DNA from 3 places in the Rhizobium sp. M10 genome. Region 2 is predicted to be linked to each of the others. Evidence: riboswitches for the same ligand, from Rfam matches in the RefSeq annotation. Region 2 holds a riboswitch; each other region holds the start of a gene.

Region 1 (5,894 bases), on a different contig from region 2:
TGCGCCTCCAGCCGCTTGAGCCAGGCGCGCAGCAAGGGAGAGGCTTTCATCACATCAGGGAAGACCCGGCCGGACGAGCCGACGAAAGTCTTGGTCCCGAGCCCTGCTGCCCAATCCCTGATATTGCCAGGGGTAAAGGCATCGAGAGCAGGGCGCAGGCGGGCAGAGGCGGCGCCGAAGCGTGGGGCAAAACGGGCATAATCCTCGGAATGGGTAATGTTCAGCCCCGACTTGCCGGCGAGCAGAAACTTGCGGGCGAAGGTCGGCATGGCGTCGTAGACCGTCACCGCATGGCCGGAGAGCGAAAGCAGCTCCGCCGCCGCCAGGCCCGCCGGGCCGCCGCCGATGATCGCAATTCGCTTCTGGTTCATGGATGTCTTCGCCCGATTCTATCTGGTGCAGTTTTGGCGCGGGCGTCGATTGCCTGCAAGGGCAGGGATCAATGGTGCGGATGCGTGCACTGGCCGTGGTCGGCGAGAACCTCGATGACACGGCATTGGTCGACGCGGCCATGGCCGCAACCTTCCACCATGGTTTCGAGTTCGGCCTTCAGCGCCATCAGGCTGCGGATGCGCTGCTCGACCTCGACGAGACGAGCCTTGGCGATGGCATCGGCAGAGGCGCAGGATTGGTGCGGATCATCCTGCAGGGTGAGCAGCGTGCGGATCGCCTCGATCTCGAAGCCGAGTTCGCGGGCATGGCGGATGAAGGTGAGGCGGCTGATATCGGCGGGTTCGAAGGAGCGCTGGTTGCCTTCGCTGCGGCTTGGGGCCGCGAGCAGGCCGATGCTCTCGTAATAACGCACCGTCGGCACTTTGACTCCGCTCCGGCGAGCGGCTTCGCCGATCGTGATCTTTTTCATGATTTTCCTCTTGCACCTCTAGTCGCTAGAGGATGTAGGAGGGATGCTTCTGTTTGACAAGGAAGCGGATCATGGCTGAGACGAGCGAGACACGATACCGGGTCGGCGGCATGGATTGCGCCGCCTGTGCGACCAAGATCGACACGGCGGTCAGGCGCGTGGCGGGTGTCGCCGATGTGTCCGTCTCGGTGGTGGCGGGCACGATGACCGTCCGGCATGACGGCAGCAGCGACCTCAAGGTGATCGAGAAGAGGGTGACGGGGCTCGGTTATTCGGTTTCGCCCTTTACCGGAAGCGTGGCGCCGGCACGGGATCACGGCGCGCACGATCATCACGACCACGGCGATCATGCCGGTCACGACCATGATCATGATCACACAGGTCACGATCATGGCAAAAAGAAAATCGAGGGGCTGCATGGGCGTGACCATGCGCCGATGACCGGTTCCTGGTGGCAAAGCCGGAAGGGTCGATTGACCATCGTCTCGGGTGCAGCGCTGATCGCCGCCTATGCCATCGGCCATCTCGTGCCTGCGGTCGCATCCTACGCCTTCGTCATCGCCATGCTGGTCGGGCTGGTGCCGATCGCGCGCCGCGCCATCATGGCGGCTCTATCGGGCACACCGTTTTCGATCGAGATGCTGATGACGATCGCCGCCGTCGGCGCCGTCATCATCAATGCCGGCGAGGAGGCAGCGACTGTCGTGTTCCTGTTTCTCGTCGGCGAGCTGCTGGAGGGGGTGGCGGCCGGCAAGGCGCGCGAAAGCATCCAGTCGCTGACGGCGCTGGTGCCGAAAAATGCGCTGCTCGAAGACAATGGCCAGACGCGGGAGGTGCCGGCGGAAAGCCTCGCCGTCGGCGCGATCATCATGGTGCGTCCGGGCGACCGTATCTCGGCGGATGGCATCATCGTCTCCGGCGAGAGCGCGATCGACGAGGCGCCGGTGACGGGCGAGAGCACGCCGGTGCGCAAGGGTGTCGATTCCGTCGTCTTTGCCGGAACGGTGAATGGCGATTCTGTGCTCAGGGTCCGCGTCACCGCGGCCGCGGCCGACAATACCATCGCCCGCGTCGTCAAGCTGGTGGAGGAAGCGCAGGAATCGAAGGCGCCGACCGAACGTTTCATCGACCGGTTCTCGCGCTATTACACGCCCGGCGTCGTGGTGGTCGCAGCACTGGTGGCGATAGTCCCGCCGCTGCTGTTCGGTGGGTCTTGGGGCGAATGGATCTATAAGGGCCTTGCCATCCTGCTGATCGGCTGCCCCTGCGCGCTCGTCATTTCGACGCCGGCGGCGATTGCCGCCTCGCTTTCAGCAGGCGCGCGGCGCGGGCTGCTGATGAAGGGCGGCGCAGTGCTGGAAACGCTCGGCAAGGTCACGATGGTCGCCTTCGACAAGACAGGCACGCTGACGGAAGGCAAGCCTCAGGTGACCGATATCGTTTCCTTCGGATTGAGCGAGGCGCAGGTCTTGTCGCGCGCGGCGGTGCTGGAACAGGGCTCCAGCCATCCCTTGGCGCTGGCGATCCTCAACCGTGCTCGGGCAGACGGCGTTCCCGTGCCGCCGGCCTTCGAGCTAGAAGCGCTGCCGGGCAAGGGTGTCAGCGGCAAAGTCGGCGGCGAGACGCTCGACCTGCTGTCGCCATCCGCTGCCCGCGAGCGCGGAGCACTCGATGGCGAAAAGGATGCACGCATTGCTGTTCTGAACGACGAGGGCAAGAGCGTATCGGTGCTGTTCGTCAATGGCGTTGCGGTCGGCCTGATCGCCATGCGCGACGAGCCGCGCGCGGATGCCGAGGTCGGGCTTTCCACGCTCAAATCGGCCGGCGTCAAGGCGATGATGCTGACGGGCGACAACAAGCGGACGGCGGCAGCCGTTGCCGGCATGCTCGGCATCGACTGGCGCGGCGAGATGATGCCTGAGGATAAGCAGCGGGTCGTCGGCGAATTGAAGCGTGAGGGGTTCATCGTCGCCAAGGTTGGCGACGGCATCAACGACGCTCCGGCGCTGGCCGCCGCCGATATCGGCATCGCCATGGGCGGTGGCACCGATGTGGCGCTTGAGACGGCCGATGCCGCCGTGCTGCACGGGCGCGTCGGCGACGTGGCGCGGATGATCGAACTTTCCAAACGAACGATGCACAATATCGTGCAGAACATCACCATCGCCCTCGGGCTGAAGGCGGTGTTCCTGGTGACGACGATTGCCGGCATCACCGGCCTCTGGCCGGCGATTCTCGCCGATACCGGCGCCACCGTGCTGGTGACGATCAACGCGCTCAGGCTGCTTCGAGTAAGGACATAACACCCGATGTCGTCCCTGCGGCGCTCGTCACCTGAAGCGTGGCGTAGACCGCTGATAAGGGGCGCCAACTCCTCTTTCGTCATGCTCGGGCTTGTCCCGGGCATCTGCCTCCGGTCGATAGGCAGCAGATCCTCGGCACAAGGCCGAGGATGACGCGGAGAGGGGAGGTTTGTCATCCCGGACCTTCTCCACAGCCTGCTTTCGTTAAGCCTTCGATCCATGTTTTTCACAGGAACGCAGTGATTTCAAACCTGTCGTAACGCAATGCACAAACCATCCGTTGACGTGATTTTGGATTCGCGTACTATATCTAGTGTTCAAGGTTCCTTCGATTCGCCAGGATCGCGGGCTAAGACGGGAATACGGTGCGTTTCGCCATGACGGCGCAACAAGGCCGGAGCTGCCCCCGCAACTGTAAGCGGCGAGCAACTGTCCGATTTCAGGTCACTGGAGCATGATGCTCCGGGAAGGCAGGGGCAGGGTGCTTCGACCCGCAAGTCAGGAGACCTGCCTTGAACTAGATGTCCACGGGCGGGGTGTCCGGAAGGTCGCGTGCATGAAGCGGAATGATCCGCGCCTGTTGCGCTGCCCCGAACGTCCGCATGAGCACTTCGGGTTGAAGTCATGTCGAGAAGATCAAGGCCGCCGCCCGCGCAAATCCCGAAAGGGATCGTATCGGGCGTTTAAAGCGCCGACTTTGCCAGATCACCATCAAGCGTTGCCCCGGACGTCGCAAGGCGCCCGATCCCAGTATTGCGTCCTGAATTCTTTGATATCACGAGGAAGATGATGAGCGTTACCGTCTATAGCAAACCTGCCTGCGTCCAATGCACCGCCACTTATCGCGCTCTCGACCGCCTGGGCGTTGATTACGATATCGTCGATATCTCGCAGGATGCCGAAGCGCTCGATCGCGTCCGCAGCCTCGGCTACATGCAGGCGCCCGTCGTCATCGCCGGCGAGCGGCATTGGGCGGGTTTCCGTCCCGATATGATCAGCGCGCTCTCCTGACCGGAAAACGGCGATGGGGCTGCTCGTCTATTATTCCAGCCGATCGGAGAATACCCATCGCTTCGTCGCCAGGCTCGGATTGCGCGCGGCGCGCATTCCCTCAAGCGGCGCAGAGGCGTTCCATATCCGCGAACCCTTCGTTCTCATTGTGCCGACCTATAGCGGCGACGGTGGCAAGGGGGCCGTTCCCAAGCAGGTGATCCGTTTCCTGAACGATGCGGAGAACCGAGGACACATCCGCGGCGTGATTGCCGCGGGCAACAGCAATTTCGGCGAGACATACGGGCTCGCCGGCGACGTGATTTCGCGCAAATGCCAGGTGCCTTACCTCTACAGGTTCGAGCTCATGGGCACGGCCGAGGATGTCGCCAACGTCAAACACGGAATGGAACGATTTTGGACACGGGAACAACTCTGACGCGGGATGCGGGCGCAAAATCGCATAACACTTTTGCTCATCCCGCCGGCGAACGTCCTTTGAAAGCGGCGGAAACGCTCGACTATCACGCGCTGAACGCCATGCTGAACCTCTATGACGATGAGGGCAGGATCCAGCTCGACAAGGATCGCCTGGCGGCGAAGCAGTACTTCCTGCAGCATGTGAACCAGAACACGGTGTTCTTTCACAATCTGAGGGAAAAGCTCGATTACCTCGTGACCGAGGGCTATTACGAGCAGGAGGTACTCGATCAGTATTCCTTCAATTTCGTCCGCGACCTGTTCGATCAGGCCTATGCCAGGAAGTTCCGTTTCCCGACCTTCCTCGGCGCTTTCAAATATTACACCAGCTATACGCTGAAGACCTTCGACGGAAAACGCTATCTCGAGCGCTACGAAGACCGCATCTGCATGGTGGCGCTGACCCTGGCGCGCGGCGACGAGGCCCTTGCCCGCGACATGGTCGACGAGATCATTTCAGGCCGGTTCCAGCCGGCGACCCCGACCTTCCTCAACGCTGGCAAGAAGCAGCGCGGTGAACTGGTTTCCTGCTTCCTGCTACGGGTCGAGGACAATATGGAATCGATCGGCCGGTCGATCAATTCGGCGCTGCAATTGTCGAAGCGCGGCGGCGGCGTGGCGCTTTCGCTGACCAATATCCGCGAGGCCGGCGCACCGATCAAGCAGATCGAAAACCAGTCCTCGGGCATCATCCCCGTTATGAAGCTTCTCGAAGACAGTTTCTCCTATGCCAACCAGCTCGGTGCCCGTCAGGGGGCAGGTGCTGTCTATCTCAACGCCCATCACCCCGACATCATGCGCTTCCTCGACACGAAGCGCGAAAATGCCGACGAGAAGATCCGGATCAAGACGTTGTCGCTCGGCGTCGTCGTACCCGACATCACCTTCGAACTCGCGAGAAACAATGAGGATATGTATCTGTTCTCGCCTTACGACGTGGAGCGCGTCTACGGCGTGCCTTTCACCGAGATTTCGGTGACGGAAAAGTACCGGGAGATGGTGGCGGATGCGCGCATCTCGAAGAAGAAGATCAAGGCGCGCGAATTCTTCCAGGTGCTCGCCGAAATCCAGTTCGAGAGCGGTTATCCCTACATCATGTTCGAGGACACGGTGAACCGGGCGAACCCGATTGCCGGGCGCATTTCGATGAGCAATCTCTGCTCCGAGATCCTGCAGGTCAGCGAGGCAAGCGAATATAATGACGACCTCTCCTACAAGCATCTCGGCAAGGATATTTCCTGCAATCTCGGCTCGCTGAA
Region 2 (5,894 bases):
TGCGAGACGACGAGATCAAGCATTGCCGCCTGTTTCGCGACGCAATGCCGTCCAGGAAGGCCAGGCCATGCCGCGTCATGGCATTCTGGAGCCTCGGCGGTTACCTGCTCGGTTTCCTGACAGCCCTCGGTGGACGTAACATGGTCTGGATCTGTACCGAGGCGGTCGAAAGCACCGTTCACCGTCACCTTGAGGATCAATTGGCTTTTCTGGAGGCCGGTGACCCCGAGCTTCATGGCCTTATCGCCTCCATTCAAGAGGAAGAATTGGCTCATCTCAGGGAGGCCGAGAAAAACCAGACAGCACGCGGAATGAGCCACACACTGCTCCTGCCCGTCGTCGCCGCACTCACCGATCTGATGATCTGGCTCTCGACATGGGGAGACTCAAGCTGGATGCGTGCCGAAATGGCCCGCTCGAAGCAGAGCTGACAGTCCGCGACCGGATCTGTCCGCGAGCGACTTCAGGCGCGACGCGGTCCATCCGGGGAATCGCCGGCCTCTGCTGGATAAGATCACGAAAATACGCTAAGAATTTCTCTGAGCTTATTAAGAGAAACACGCTAAGAGGAAACGCGCGGCGAAGTGACGTCGCATTCGACCCATCGACCGTTTTGCTCATTCCGGGACGACGCCGTGAAACGCCGAAACCTGTCTCTTGCGCTTCTCCTTGCCTTCGCGACGCCCGTCACCGCGCAGACGAGCGCCATCTGCGACGACCTGCGCGGCCGCCTCGCCGACCTGCCGCGATCGATCGGCAACGGTAATGGTCCGGAAGCGCGCCAGTTTGCCAGTGCCATAGCCGAGCAGAACCTCGAGCTGCGCAAGGTCCGCAACGACCTGCGCAGCTACGGCTGCACCTCGGGCAGCATGGTGGTGATCGGCGGCGAGAATGCCGATTATTGTGATGAGCTCTCGCAGGCTGAAGCCCGGATGATCGACAATATCCGGTATCTCCAGGATCGCCGCGCCGAACTGCGCGGTCAGGGCGGCGGTGATGACGGCGGGCGCCGCGAACTGATGGCTGCTCTTGAGCGCAATGATTGCAACAGCGAGAATTTCTACGCCCCGTCCGAGCGCAGCGCCAACGACCCTGCCCCGAGCATCGAGGAACAGGCGATGCGCGCCGACACCTTCATTCCGCTCGGCGGCGGTGAAGAGTTCGACCCGCGTTACGGCCTGCCGAGGACCGAGATGCTTTCGCCGGTCAGCACCATCTGCGTGCGCAGCTGCGACGGCGGCTTCTTCCCGATCAGTTCGAACACCACCTCGGTCGATTTCGGCCGCGATGCTGAGACCTGCGCCAAGATGTGTCCCGGCATCGAGACCGAGCTTTTCTATCGAGACGTGAGGAGCACCGAAGCCTCGAACATGATTTCGGTGGCAACCGGCACGCCCTACAGCGCCATGCAGAACGCCTTCGCCTACAAGAACCGCGCGCCCGGCGAGAAAAATGCCTGCGCCTGCAATCTCGCCGCCTATTACGAAGAGATGCGCGACAAGCAGGCCCTGAGCGAACCGCCGCAGCAGGGATCGATCACCACGATCCGCACCAATCCGCCGGCGAAAGATACCGCGGCTGCGCCAACGGCACCCCAGCCGTCCGTCCCGGAGCGTCCCTATGACCCTGCGCAAAACAAGGTCCGGCAGGTCGGACCGCAGTTTCTGGCGGGCGACCAGGGTTCGATCGATCTCGCCAACCCGGCAACACCGGGCCCGCAGCCGCAACAGCAGTGACCGCTACGGCTCGCTCCGTCCCCAGCCATCGTGGAAGACGAGCTCCTCGAGCGGCAGCCGCTGCCGCCAGCCTTTGACGGAGAGCTCCGGCTCGTCGTAAAGCCGGTCGACGAAGCCGGCGCAGAGCCAGGCGACCACCTCGATATGATCGGGTATGCCGAGAATGGTTTTCAGCTCGCCTTCGCGAAAGATGCTGACCCAGCCAATGCCGATTCCTTCGGCGCGCGCCGCGAGCCAGAGGTTCTGGATGGCGCAGACCGTCGAATAGGAATCCATCCGTGGATTGTGCGTGCGGCCCAGAACGACGCTGCCGCTGCGCGTGGGGTCGCAGGTCACGCATATGCCGAGCGGCGCCTCGACGATGCCTTCGAGCTTGAGGGAGCGGTACGCCTGCCGCCGTTCGCCGTCGAACATCAGTGCCGCCTCCTCGTTGGCCTTCGCAAAAGCGTCCCGGACGCGTGCTCGCACGGCTTCGCTTTTCACCAGGATGAAGTTCCACGGCTGCATGAAGCCGACGGAGGGAGCGTGATGGGCGGCGCTCAGAAGCCGCGCCACGACGTCATCCGGCAACGGATCGGGCAGGAACTGGCTGCGAACATCGCGTCGCGTCATGATCGCGTGATACACGGCCTCGCGTTCGGCGAGAGAAAAACCGGACGCCGCTGAAACGGCATCCTCATCAAAGGGTCGCATCGTCAAATCCCCAACAACGCAACCGCCCGCCGTCCGCGCGGGTTGGGTCTATCTTGCCAGGCCGGTCTTCTGACTTGGCGTCATCCGCCTGCCGCAGCCTTCCCGGCAAAAGCCAGTGGCGTGATGAAGCGGCGGGCGTCAGCCTTACAGCGTTGGGCACGTTCCGGCCTTGCACCGGATTCCCGATTCTCCCGCCTGAAGAGCGGGCACCTGACGAAGCATCTATTTCAGGAAAGCGACGCGGCAGCAAGCACCGGCCGACCGTGCGAGAGCGAAACAACCTGCGTGTGCCCTCGATCCCATTCTACTTTATGATTTATTCACACATCAAATACACACTGTTTTCGCGCGTTTTGGGTTGCAGCTCGGACATGGGCATGATCGCTCTTGATGTAACCGTCAGCGTGGATGCCCGTGTTGATATGCCGGTCGCAAATATCCGACCGAGCCGCAATTCCAGGCCCCGCGGATGTTCCATTTCTTGAAGACGATGCCTCTGACAGCCAAGCTGGCGGCGATTATCGTTGCCGTCAATCTTTGCGGCATATCCGCCTTGGCCACCTATACGTGGATGTATGAAACCCGCGCCCTGATCGACGGCGCCAAGGCAAACTGGTCGAAGGATGTGGAGCAGTTTGCATCTCTGGCCGCAGGCGGCGTGAAATGGGGCAAGGCGAATGCGGTTCGCGAGGCCTATTCGCTCTACCGCGACGATCCCTCGCTCGATCTCGTGCAGTTTGCCGCATTCAACGCCGAGCCCGCTGCCGTCGATACGTGGACACGCGACGGCATTGCCGGTCTGCCCGCGCCAGCCGATCTGGCGAAGCGCCTCGGTGCGAAGCCCGATAAAACGACAATCGACGATAGCGGCATATCCGCCGGTTTGGTCACGATTATCGCACCGCTGCCGGTGGACAAATCAGGCAAGACAACCGGCTACATCGTCACCAACTGGTCTGTCGAAAAGATCGCTTCCGCGGTCAAGCAGAAGGTTCTGGTTTCGCTGCTCACGCAGTCCGTCATCACCGCCCTCGCCGTCATCGCCTTTCTTCTCGCCATGCGCAGCCTCGTTGGCCGCCCCCTCAGAATCCTCAGCGAACGCATCGGGGCGCTGCAGCAAGGCGATCTGGCCTCCCCCGTCACCTATAAGGAGAATGGCGATGAAATCGGCTTTCTCGCGCGGGCGCTGGAGGTCTTCCGTCACGAGGCGATCGCGAAGGTCGAAAGAGAGCAGGCCGCTGCCGAGCAGAGCGCCTCGTTCGACGCCGAACGGGCACGCAACGCATCATTGACGGAAGAAGCCAGCAACCGGCAGCGGCTAGTGATGACCACCCTAGCCAATGCATTGGAAAAGCTCGCCGCCGGCGACTTCTCGGTCCAGCTTGCCGATCTCGGTCCCGAATTCGATAAGTTGCGGCAGGATTTCAACAACATGGTCCAGGCCGTTGCGGCCGCGCTGACGGAGATCAAGATCGCCTCTGTCGCGGTTGAAGGCGGATCGAGCGAACTGGCCTCCTCCGCAGATCAGCTCGCCAAGCGGACCGAGCAGCAGGCGGCAGCACTCGAGCAGACCGCCGCTGCACTGGATGAAGTGACCACGACGGTCAAGACATCATCGCAGCGCGCTGAAAAAGCCGGAGAATTGGTCGAAGAGACGAAGCGCAGCGCCCACGTATCGGCGACAGTCGTGCGCGACGCAATCGGAGCGATGGACAGAATCCAAACCTCCTCCAGCCAGATCGGCCGCATTATCGGCGTCATCGATGAGATTGCATTCCAGACGAATCTGCTGGCGCTGAATGCCGGCGTCGAGGCGGCGCGCGCCGGCGAGGCCGGCAAAGGTTTCGCGGTTGTCGCCCAGGAGGTTCGTGAACTCGCGCAGCGGTCGGCGAATGCGGCAAAGGAAATCAAGAACTTGATCAATGTGTCGGGCCAGGAGGTTGCCGCCGGCGTCGGACTGGTGAACGAGACCGGCGATGCCCTTCTGAAGATCGAGGAACAGATCAACCGCATCAGCGACAGCATCGCTTCCATTGTTCAGTCCTATCGCGAACAGGCGACGGGATTGCAGGAAATCAATGGAGCGATCAACCAGATGGATCACGCGACCCAGCAGAATGCGGCGATGGTTGAGGAAACCAATGCCGCCTGCCAGGAACTGCTCTCGCAAGGCCGCCAGCTGCAGGATTCGGCCGGCAGGTTCGTCGTCGCTGCGTCTGCGGCAAGCCAGGCCAGGCCCGTTTCCCCAAGTGCTCGTCACTCTCGCCCCGAGCCGAGAGCCGTCGCGCCGCGGCATGCAGGAAATACCGCCGTCGCCACCGCTCCCGGCGCCTGGGAGGAATTCTGACGTCATCCGCGCCGACAAGCTTTATTTCTCAACAACTGAATCACAGGAAGGGAACAGTTATGAAAAGAGTTGTGACCGCATTGCTTTTCGCCTCTGCCGCATTCACCGTGCCCATGGGCGTATCCATGGCCGAGGATGCCAAGCTTGCTCCGATCGCCGATTACGTGAAGAGCGACGTCAAGCCCTGGCTCAACGATCCCGCCATCATCGAGGCTATCAAGGCGCAGGACGCTGCGAATGCCAAGCTGAGCGAAGCCGACATCGACGCCCTCGATAAGAAATGGCGCGCCGAAGTCGATGGCTCCGATCACGCGATGATCGACGGCGTTCTTGGCAATGCGCTGTCGAAATTCCTTCAGGAAAAGAAGGAGTCCTCAGGCGGCAAGATTACCGAGATCTTCGTCATGGATGCAAAGGGGCTGAATGTCGGTCAGAGCGACGTCACCTCCGACTACTGGCAGGGCGACGAGGCGAAATTCCAGAAGTCCTTCGGGGCCGGCAAGGATGCCATTTTCGTCGACGAGATCGAAAAGGACGAGTCGACCCAGACATTGCAGTCGCAGGCAAGCGTCACCATTTCCGACGATGCGGGAACGCCGATCGGCGCCATCACGATCGGCGTCAACGTCGACGCCCTGTGATCGCAGAAGCGGCCTTCATTTTGCGGCAATTTGGACTTGTCGCCCAGAAGCTGCGTGCTTCGGGCGACATATTTTAAGCCCGTCTCCCGCAGAAGCGATGGCCGCCCTCCGGGATGTCCGATTTCAGGCAGAAAATTCTGCGTGACAACAGACAGCCGCGACGCTACATACGCCTGATGTCGACGACTTCAATCCACGCCTCGCGATTTTATTGGTACCGCTGCTCCCAGCGGATGCGGGTCCATGCGTAACTGAAGTCGACGCGACGACAACCCGAACAGCCGCTAGTCTACCTGGCGGCTTTTTTGTTTCCGCACGGTATGACCAAACAGGAGCCACACCGTGTCCGATACCATCGACGATCTGCGTATCCTCGAGATCACCCCGCTGACCAAACCCGCAGATATCATCGCGGAAATCCCCCGAACCGCTGCTGTCAGCGAGACGGTGACCAGCAACCGTCATGCAATCCATAAG
Region 3 (5,894 bases), 150 kb from region 2:
GCCGGGTGCCGAGACCGCAAAACCGGTCGTGTTGATTACGACATCGGGTTTCAGCGCCGAAAATACGCTTTCGAGAATGCCTGTGGAGACAGCATCCTTGAGGCTATAGGCAAATACCGGCAGCGGCCGGAAACCAAGTGCCTGCAAGGCTTCGATTATCGCTTCGATGGGGCGGGTTTCGCCGCTTTGGACGAGGGCGCGGTAGAAGCTGATGGCGACGATGGGGGATGTTGTGGGTTCGAGTTCCACCTTCTCCGTCCCACGCTCGGCGGCCGAAGGTGGCGCAACATGCGAACCGGCAACCTGCCACCACTCCTCCACGCCGATCAGCCCCCGCCCCGGCCACCAGATTCCCGCCTTCATCAGCGGCACCGCCGGTGCCGGCTTCTCTCCTCCCGAAAGCATCGCTCCGGCATAATCGAGAAAGGCGCGTGCATTGGCATCGCCGCCCTCGATCAGATAGGCCCACAGGGCATTGAGATCATCGAGCCCGATGTTGGAAAACGGTGTCAGCCCCGCATCCGGCCTGGCGTCACCCGGCAGCACGGCGATCAGCGCGCCGCTGCGGGCCGCACAGGCATGCAGCGCCTCCAGCGCATAATGGAAATAGCTGGCGCCGCCGAGTGCGCGCACGATGATGAGCTTCGCATGCCGTGCCGTGCGCTCGACATAGGTATCGACCGACATCGGATGTTTCAGGCTCATCAGGCTGGCGAGCCTCAGCGACGGCGCCCCACCCCGCGCGCGATGGGCGGCCGCGATCGCCGCCAGCTCGCTGTCGGCGGCCGACAGGAACAGGATATCGCCCGGCGTCTGCCCGAGGTCGATTGCCTCCTCGCCGTCGCTGATCGTTCCCTGCTGGGCCAGAAGCAGATGCATCGGTTAAGCCAGCGCCTCGATCGCCGTTCTCACGGCGTCCTCATCCATCTCATGCAGGCCGATGACGACGAGGCGCGTGGCGCGCCTTTCACCGGCTGCCCAGGCACGATCGAAATAGTGATCGATGCGGCTGCCGACCGCCTGAAGCTGCAGGCGCATCGGCTTCCCGGAAACGTCGACAAAGCCCTTGAGACGCAACACGTCGTGGGCAGCGATGATCGTCTTCAGCCGCTCGACGAAGCCGGCAACATCGACGATCGGGCCGAGCTCGACGACGAAGCTGTCGAACTCGTCGTGATCGTGCGGCGTGCCGTCCTCATGCTCCAGTTCGTGGTGCGACTTGCGGTTAGCGAGATCATTCTCCGTGCCGATACCGAGGCCGAGCAGGATGCCGGCCGGCACCTCGCCGTTTCTCGCCTCGATCATCACGGGCTTGCGCTGGGTGCGGGAAGCGACCTCGTCGCGCACGCGGCCGAGACCGGCCACATCGATCAGATCGGTCTTGTTGAGCACGATCAGATCGGCGCAGGTGAGCTGATCCTCGAACAGCTCCTCGATCGGGCTTTCGTGATCGAGCGATTCATCCTCGCTGCGCGCCGCCTCGACGGCATCGTGGTCGTCGGCAAAGCGGCCGGCAGCGACAGCCGCGCTGTCGACCACGGTGATGACGCCGTCGACGGTCACCTGGGTGCGGATGTCAGGCCAGTTGAAGGCGGCGACCAGCGGCTGCGGCAAGGCGAGGCCCGAGGTTTCGATGACGATATGGTCGGGCCGCTGTTCGCGCTCGAGCAGCTTTGTCATCGTCGGAATGAAATCGTCGGCAACGGTGCAGCAGATGCAGCCATTGGTCAGCTCGATGATGTCGTCCTCGCTGCAGTTTTCGGCACCGCAGCCCTTCAGCACGTCGCCATCGACGCCGAGATCGCCGAACTCGTTGATGATGAGCGCGATTTTTTTGCCGCCTGCATTGGTCAGCAGGTTGCGGATCATCGTCGTCTTGCCGGCACCGAGAAAGCCGGTGATGACGGTTGCGGGAATCTTCTGGTTCATGAAACTTTAACCCTTCATTTTCAGCGGCAGGCCTGCCGCGATGAAATAGACTTCGGCGGCCTTCGCCGCGATCATCTGGTGGAGACGGCCGGCATGATCGCGAAAATCCCGCGCCATGCGATTTTCCGGCACGATGCCGAGCCCGACTTCGTTGGAGACGAAGACCAGCCGCGCCTTTGCTTGCCCCACGAAATCGACGAGCCCTGCAAATTCCGCTGCCATGTCGCGCTCTTCCATCATCAGGTTGGTGACCCAGAGCGTCAGGCAGTCGATGAGCACCACACGGTCCTCGCCGTCGATGGCCGCAAGCTTGCCGACAAGATCGAGCGGCTCCTCATGCGTTGTCCAGGACGGGCCGCGATCAGCCCTGTGCTGGTCGATACGCGCCTGCATCTCCTCGTCCCATGCCCGGCCGGTCGCGACGTAATGGCACCCGAGGCCGCTCGATGTGACGAGGTTTTCGGCGAAGCGGGATTTCCCAGAGCGCGCGCCACCGAGGACGAGGGTGGAATTGGCGACGAGATCGGTCATGCCGCGACACTCCCGCTACGGAGGGCGGTGCTTCGATTTGCTCCGCGTATACTATAGTTGGCCGACGAGGACGTAATACCCCCCTCTGTCCTGCCGGACATCTCCCCCACAGGTGGGGAGATCGGCAAGTGGCATGACCTTCGCCCAACATCGATCGTTTGGGGAAGCCGGTGCGCCGATCCGATCTCCCCCCTTCTGGGGGAGATGTCCGGCAGGACAGAGGGGGGTGCCACATACTCGACGCAGGAGGCCGAAAGCCCGCCATCTGCCGCACCAGGCCGCGCCGAATTCAAACGTTCAGCCAAAACAACCTCCGTGCTGGCAGCGGGTCTCTTACCCAGGGTGGGCTTTTCGCCCGGCACGGAAGGCAGGTCTCCTGGCTCGCGGTTATCGGCCGCGATCGGGGCGGACCGGAAACCGGTCGCCCCTGATCGTGCCGGCGGATCCGCCTCGCCTTCCCGGCTGCATCGGTGAAAAGGTGGACGATTCGTAGAAATAGAGGCGTCCGACCCCGGTTGATCACCATGCATTTCCAGTGGCTTTTCCGGCACATCACCCGTCCCGCTTGCCTGCACGATTGCAGGCCGCCGGCCGGAAGGGCTCGATGCCGGATGGAAGACCCTGACCGCTCTACAGTCGCGGGGTCGGCTGTGATGAAGGCGCCCGGCTTGGGTCCGCCCCGTCACATTCCCTTTTCATCCGGAAGGGCAACTGCCAATCCGGAACCATCCGTTATGTCAGGATGGTCAGGCGACCATCCGTTGAGGGATGGTTAGGCAAGCCAGAGGATAGAGTCAACCGGCGTTGACGCCCGAGGCGACGGGCGGGGATAGAAAGCTTCCAACAATACGACTTACTCTACCGAAAACATCGTCTTTAATCAGAGACTTACATCATAAAAATTTGTCCCCCGCGCCGGCTTTTCGCCGCAATTGCATCGCAAGCGGACAGCACCGCCGCCCTTGACCGGGCCTCTCCCCGCCTAGTTGTCTAGCCATGCTTATGAAATTGGATCGGCGCCGTTTCCGCGCGCTGCGTGTTTTCTTCGACCCGGGACGGCTGCGCGCGCTGACCCGCCGCAGCGAAGTCGGCCTGTCGCTGGCAGGCGCCGTCGTCGGCATCGCCTCGGGGCTTGCCGTCACCGGCATGAGCTACGTTTCCAATGAGCTGCACCAGTTGGTCTTCGGCATCGCCGACACCGAAAGGCTGAGCGCGTCGGTCATCGAGGACAAGATGCTGCTGCTCACCGCGCCGGTCGTCGGCGGCGTTCTGCTCGGCATGCTGCTCCTGGTGCTCGCCAAACGGCGCAAGAAGCCGATGGTCGATCCGATCGAGGCCAATGCGCTGCATGGTGGCCGTCTCTCCCTGACCGACAGCATCATCGTCGCCGTCCAGAACCTGATCTCCAACGGCTTCGGCGCCTCCGTCGGCCTAGAGGCCGGCTATACCCAGCTTGCCGCCGGCATTGCCTCCAAGTTCGGCCTGAAGCTGCAGCTGCGCCGCTCGGACCTGCGCATTCTCGTCGGCTGCGGTGCGGCCGGCGCCATCGCCGCCGCCTTCAACGCGCCGCTGACCGGCGCGTTCTACGCCTTCGAGCTGATCATCGGCACCTATACGATCGTCTCGCTGACCCCGGTCGTCGTCTCCGCCCTCGTTTCCACCCTCATCGCGAGATTGCTTGCCGAAGGCGATTTCACCATCGATATCGGCAGTTTCGGCTCCGTCGTTCCAGCCGATTATGTCCCGGCGCTGCTGCTCGGCGTCTTCTGCGCCGGCGTTGGCATTCTTCTCATGCAGGGCGTGGCCTTCGTCGAGGAGCTTGCGCGCAAAAGCTCGATCGCCCCGCCCTTTCGCCCGGCGCTCGGCGGCATCATCGTCGGACTTCTCGCGATGATCTCGCCGCAGGTGCTATCGGCCGGTCACGGCGCACTGCACCTCAACCTTTCCCGCGACGTGACGATCCCGGCCCTGATCAGCCTCTTTCTGCTGAAATCGCTGGCCTCGGCAATTTCGATCGGTTCCGGCTTCAGGGGCGGCCTGTTTTTCGCCTCGCTGTTCATGGGCGCCCTGCTCGGCAAGCTCTTTGCCTATTGCGGTCCCTATTTCGCCGATGCCACGCTGACGCCGGTCATCTATGCCGTGGTCGGGATGAGTTCGCTCGCCGTCGCTGTCATCGGCGGACCGCTGACGATGACCTTCCTGGCGCTCGAGATCACCGGCGATTTTCCGATCACGGCGCTGGTGCTTGCCGCCGTCATCACCTCCTCGCTCGTCGTGCGCTCGACCTTCGGCTATTCCTTCGCCACCTGGCGCTTCCATCTGCGCGGCGAAAGCATCCGCAGCGCCCACGACGTCGGCTGGATCCGCAACCTGACGGTGAACAAGCTGATGCGCGCCGACGTCAAGACCGCAAAGGCGGGCATCTCCTTGGAGGAGTTCAAGACGGCCTTCCCGATCGGCTCGACCCAGCGTGTCATTCTCGTCGAGGAGAACGACAAATATGCCGGGCTCGTGCTGGTGCCCGAAATCTACGCCAACCCGACCGATGTCCAGGACGAGGGCCAGACGCTTGCCGATTTCGTCCGCTACCGCAATGATTTCCTGCAGCCGCAGATGAACGCCAGGCAGGCGGCGGCGATCTTCGACAAGAGCGAAAGCGAAGCGCTTGCCGTCGTCAACAATCTGATCGAGCGCAAGGTGGTCGGCCAGCTCAGCGAAAGCCACACGCTGCGCCGCTACAGCGAAGAACTCGATCGCCGCCGCCGCGAGGTATCGGGCGAGATCTGAGCCGCTACGAGGCGGCGCCGGCAAGCCTGAAGACGTCGGCCCTCTTCGAAACGCCGCGCAGCTCGAAAGACCCGAGATAGTCACAGGGCACGGCACAGGTCGCCGCGAAGCTCTCCGACAGCAGCAGGTGCTGCTCAAGCATTCCGCACAGCTTTTCCAGCCGCGAAGCCTCGTTGACGGCTCTGCCGATCACCGTGAAGTCCAGCCTGCCGTGAGCGCCGACATTTCCGTAGAAAACCTCGCCGAGATGCAAGACGACATCGATACCGATATCCGGCCCCCCGTTGCGCGTGCGCTCGCGATTGAGCTCTTCGTTTGCCTTCAGCAGATTTTGGGCCGAAGTCAGCGCCGCCTTGCAGGCCTTCTGCGGGTCATCGGCCTCCGTCGGAAAAATCGCCAGGACGCTGTCACCCATGAATTTCAGAATCTCGCCGGAATTTTCCTCGACATGCCGGTCGATCAGCTCGAAATGCTCGTTGAGAAACCCGACGATCTCCGCAGGCTGATAGATTTCGGTCAGCGCCGTGAAATTGCGCAGGTCGGCGAGCAGGATGGCGGCATCGATGGAGCCGCCCATTCCCCTGCGGGTTTCGCCTGCCAGGATACGCGCACTCGTTCTGGCGCCGGTATAGACCGCGAGGATTTCC

What was found. A riboswitch is a leader RNA that binds a small molecule or an ion and turns the genes downstream of it on or off. The one in region 2 is predicted to bind cobalamin.
Region 1: another riboswitch for cobalamin. It lies ahead of nrdH (glutaredoxin-like protein NrdH); the one in region 2 lies ahead of bluB (5,6-dimethylbenzimidazole synthase).
Region 3: another riboswitch for cobalamin. It lies ahead of cobU (bifunctional adenosylcobinamide kinase/adenosylcobinamide-phosphate guanylyltransferase); the one in region 2 lies ahead of bluB (5,6-dimethylbenzimidazole synthase).

Annotation. Positions count from the first base shown of each region.
Region 1 covers NZ_NWTA01000039.1:15,800-21,693, forward strand. The annotation lists gene CO671_RS31540 (TIGR03862 family flavoprotein) at 1-371, opposite strand, end outside; gene CO671_RS31545 (helix-turn-helix domain-containing protein) at 440-862, opposite strand; gene CO671_RS31550 (heavy metal translocating P-type ATPase) at 934-3,165, shown strand; cobalamin riboswitch at 3,469-3,695, shown strand; gene nrdH (glutaredoxin-like protein NrdH) at 3,955-4,176, shown strand; gene nrdI (class Ib ribonucleoside-diphosphate reductase assembly flavoprotein NrdI) at 4,190-4,594, shown strand; gene nrdE (class 1b ribonucleoside-diphosphate reductase subunit alpha) at 4,573-5,894, shown strand, end outside.
Region 2 covers NZ_NWTA01000003.1:165,451-171,344, forward strand. The annotation lists gene CO671_RS06065 (demethoxyubiquinone hydroxylase family protein) at 1-431, shown strand, start outside; gene CO671_RS06070 (DUF2865 domain-containing protein) at 636-1,736, shown strand; gene bluB (5,6-dimethylbenzimidazole synthase) at 1,740-2,429, opposite strand; cobalamin riboswitch at 2,471-2,658, opposite strand; gene CO671_RS06080 (HAMP domain-containing methyl-accepting chemotaxis protein) at 2,899-4,776, shown strand; gene CO671_RS06085 (hypothetical protein) at 4,836-5,417, shown strand; gene CO671_RS06090 (3-deoxy-7-phosphoheptulonate synthase) at 5,760-5,894, shown strand, end outside.
Region 3 covers NZ_NWTA01000003.1:313,386-319,279, forward strand. The annotation lists gene cobN (cobaltochelatase subunit CobN) at 1-879, opposite strand, end outside; gene cobW (cobalamin biosynthesis protein CobW) at 883-1,929, opposite strand; gene cobU (bifunctional adenosylcobinamide kinase/adenosylcobinamide-phosphate guanylyltransferase) at 1,936-2,460, opposite strand; cobalamin riboswitch at 2,809-3,205, opposite strand; gene CO671_RS06825 (chloride channel protein) at 3,457-5,247, shown strand; gene CO671_RS06830 (adenylate/guanylate cyclase domain-containing protein) at 5,252-5,894, opposite strand, start outside.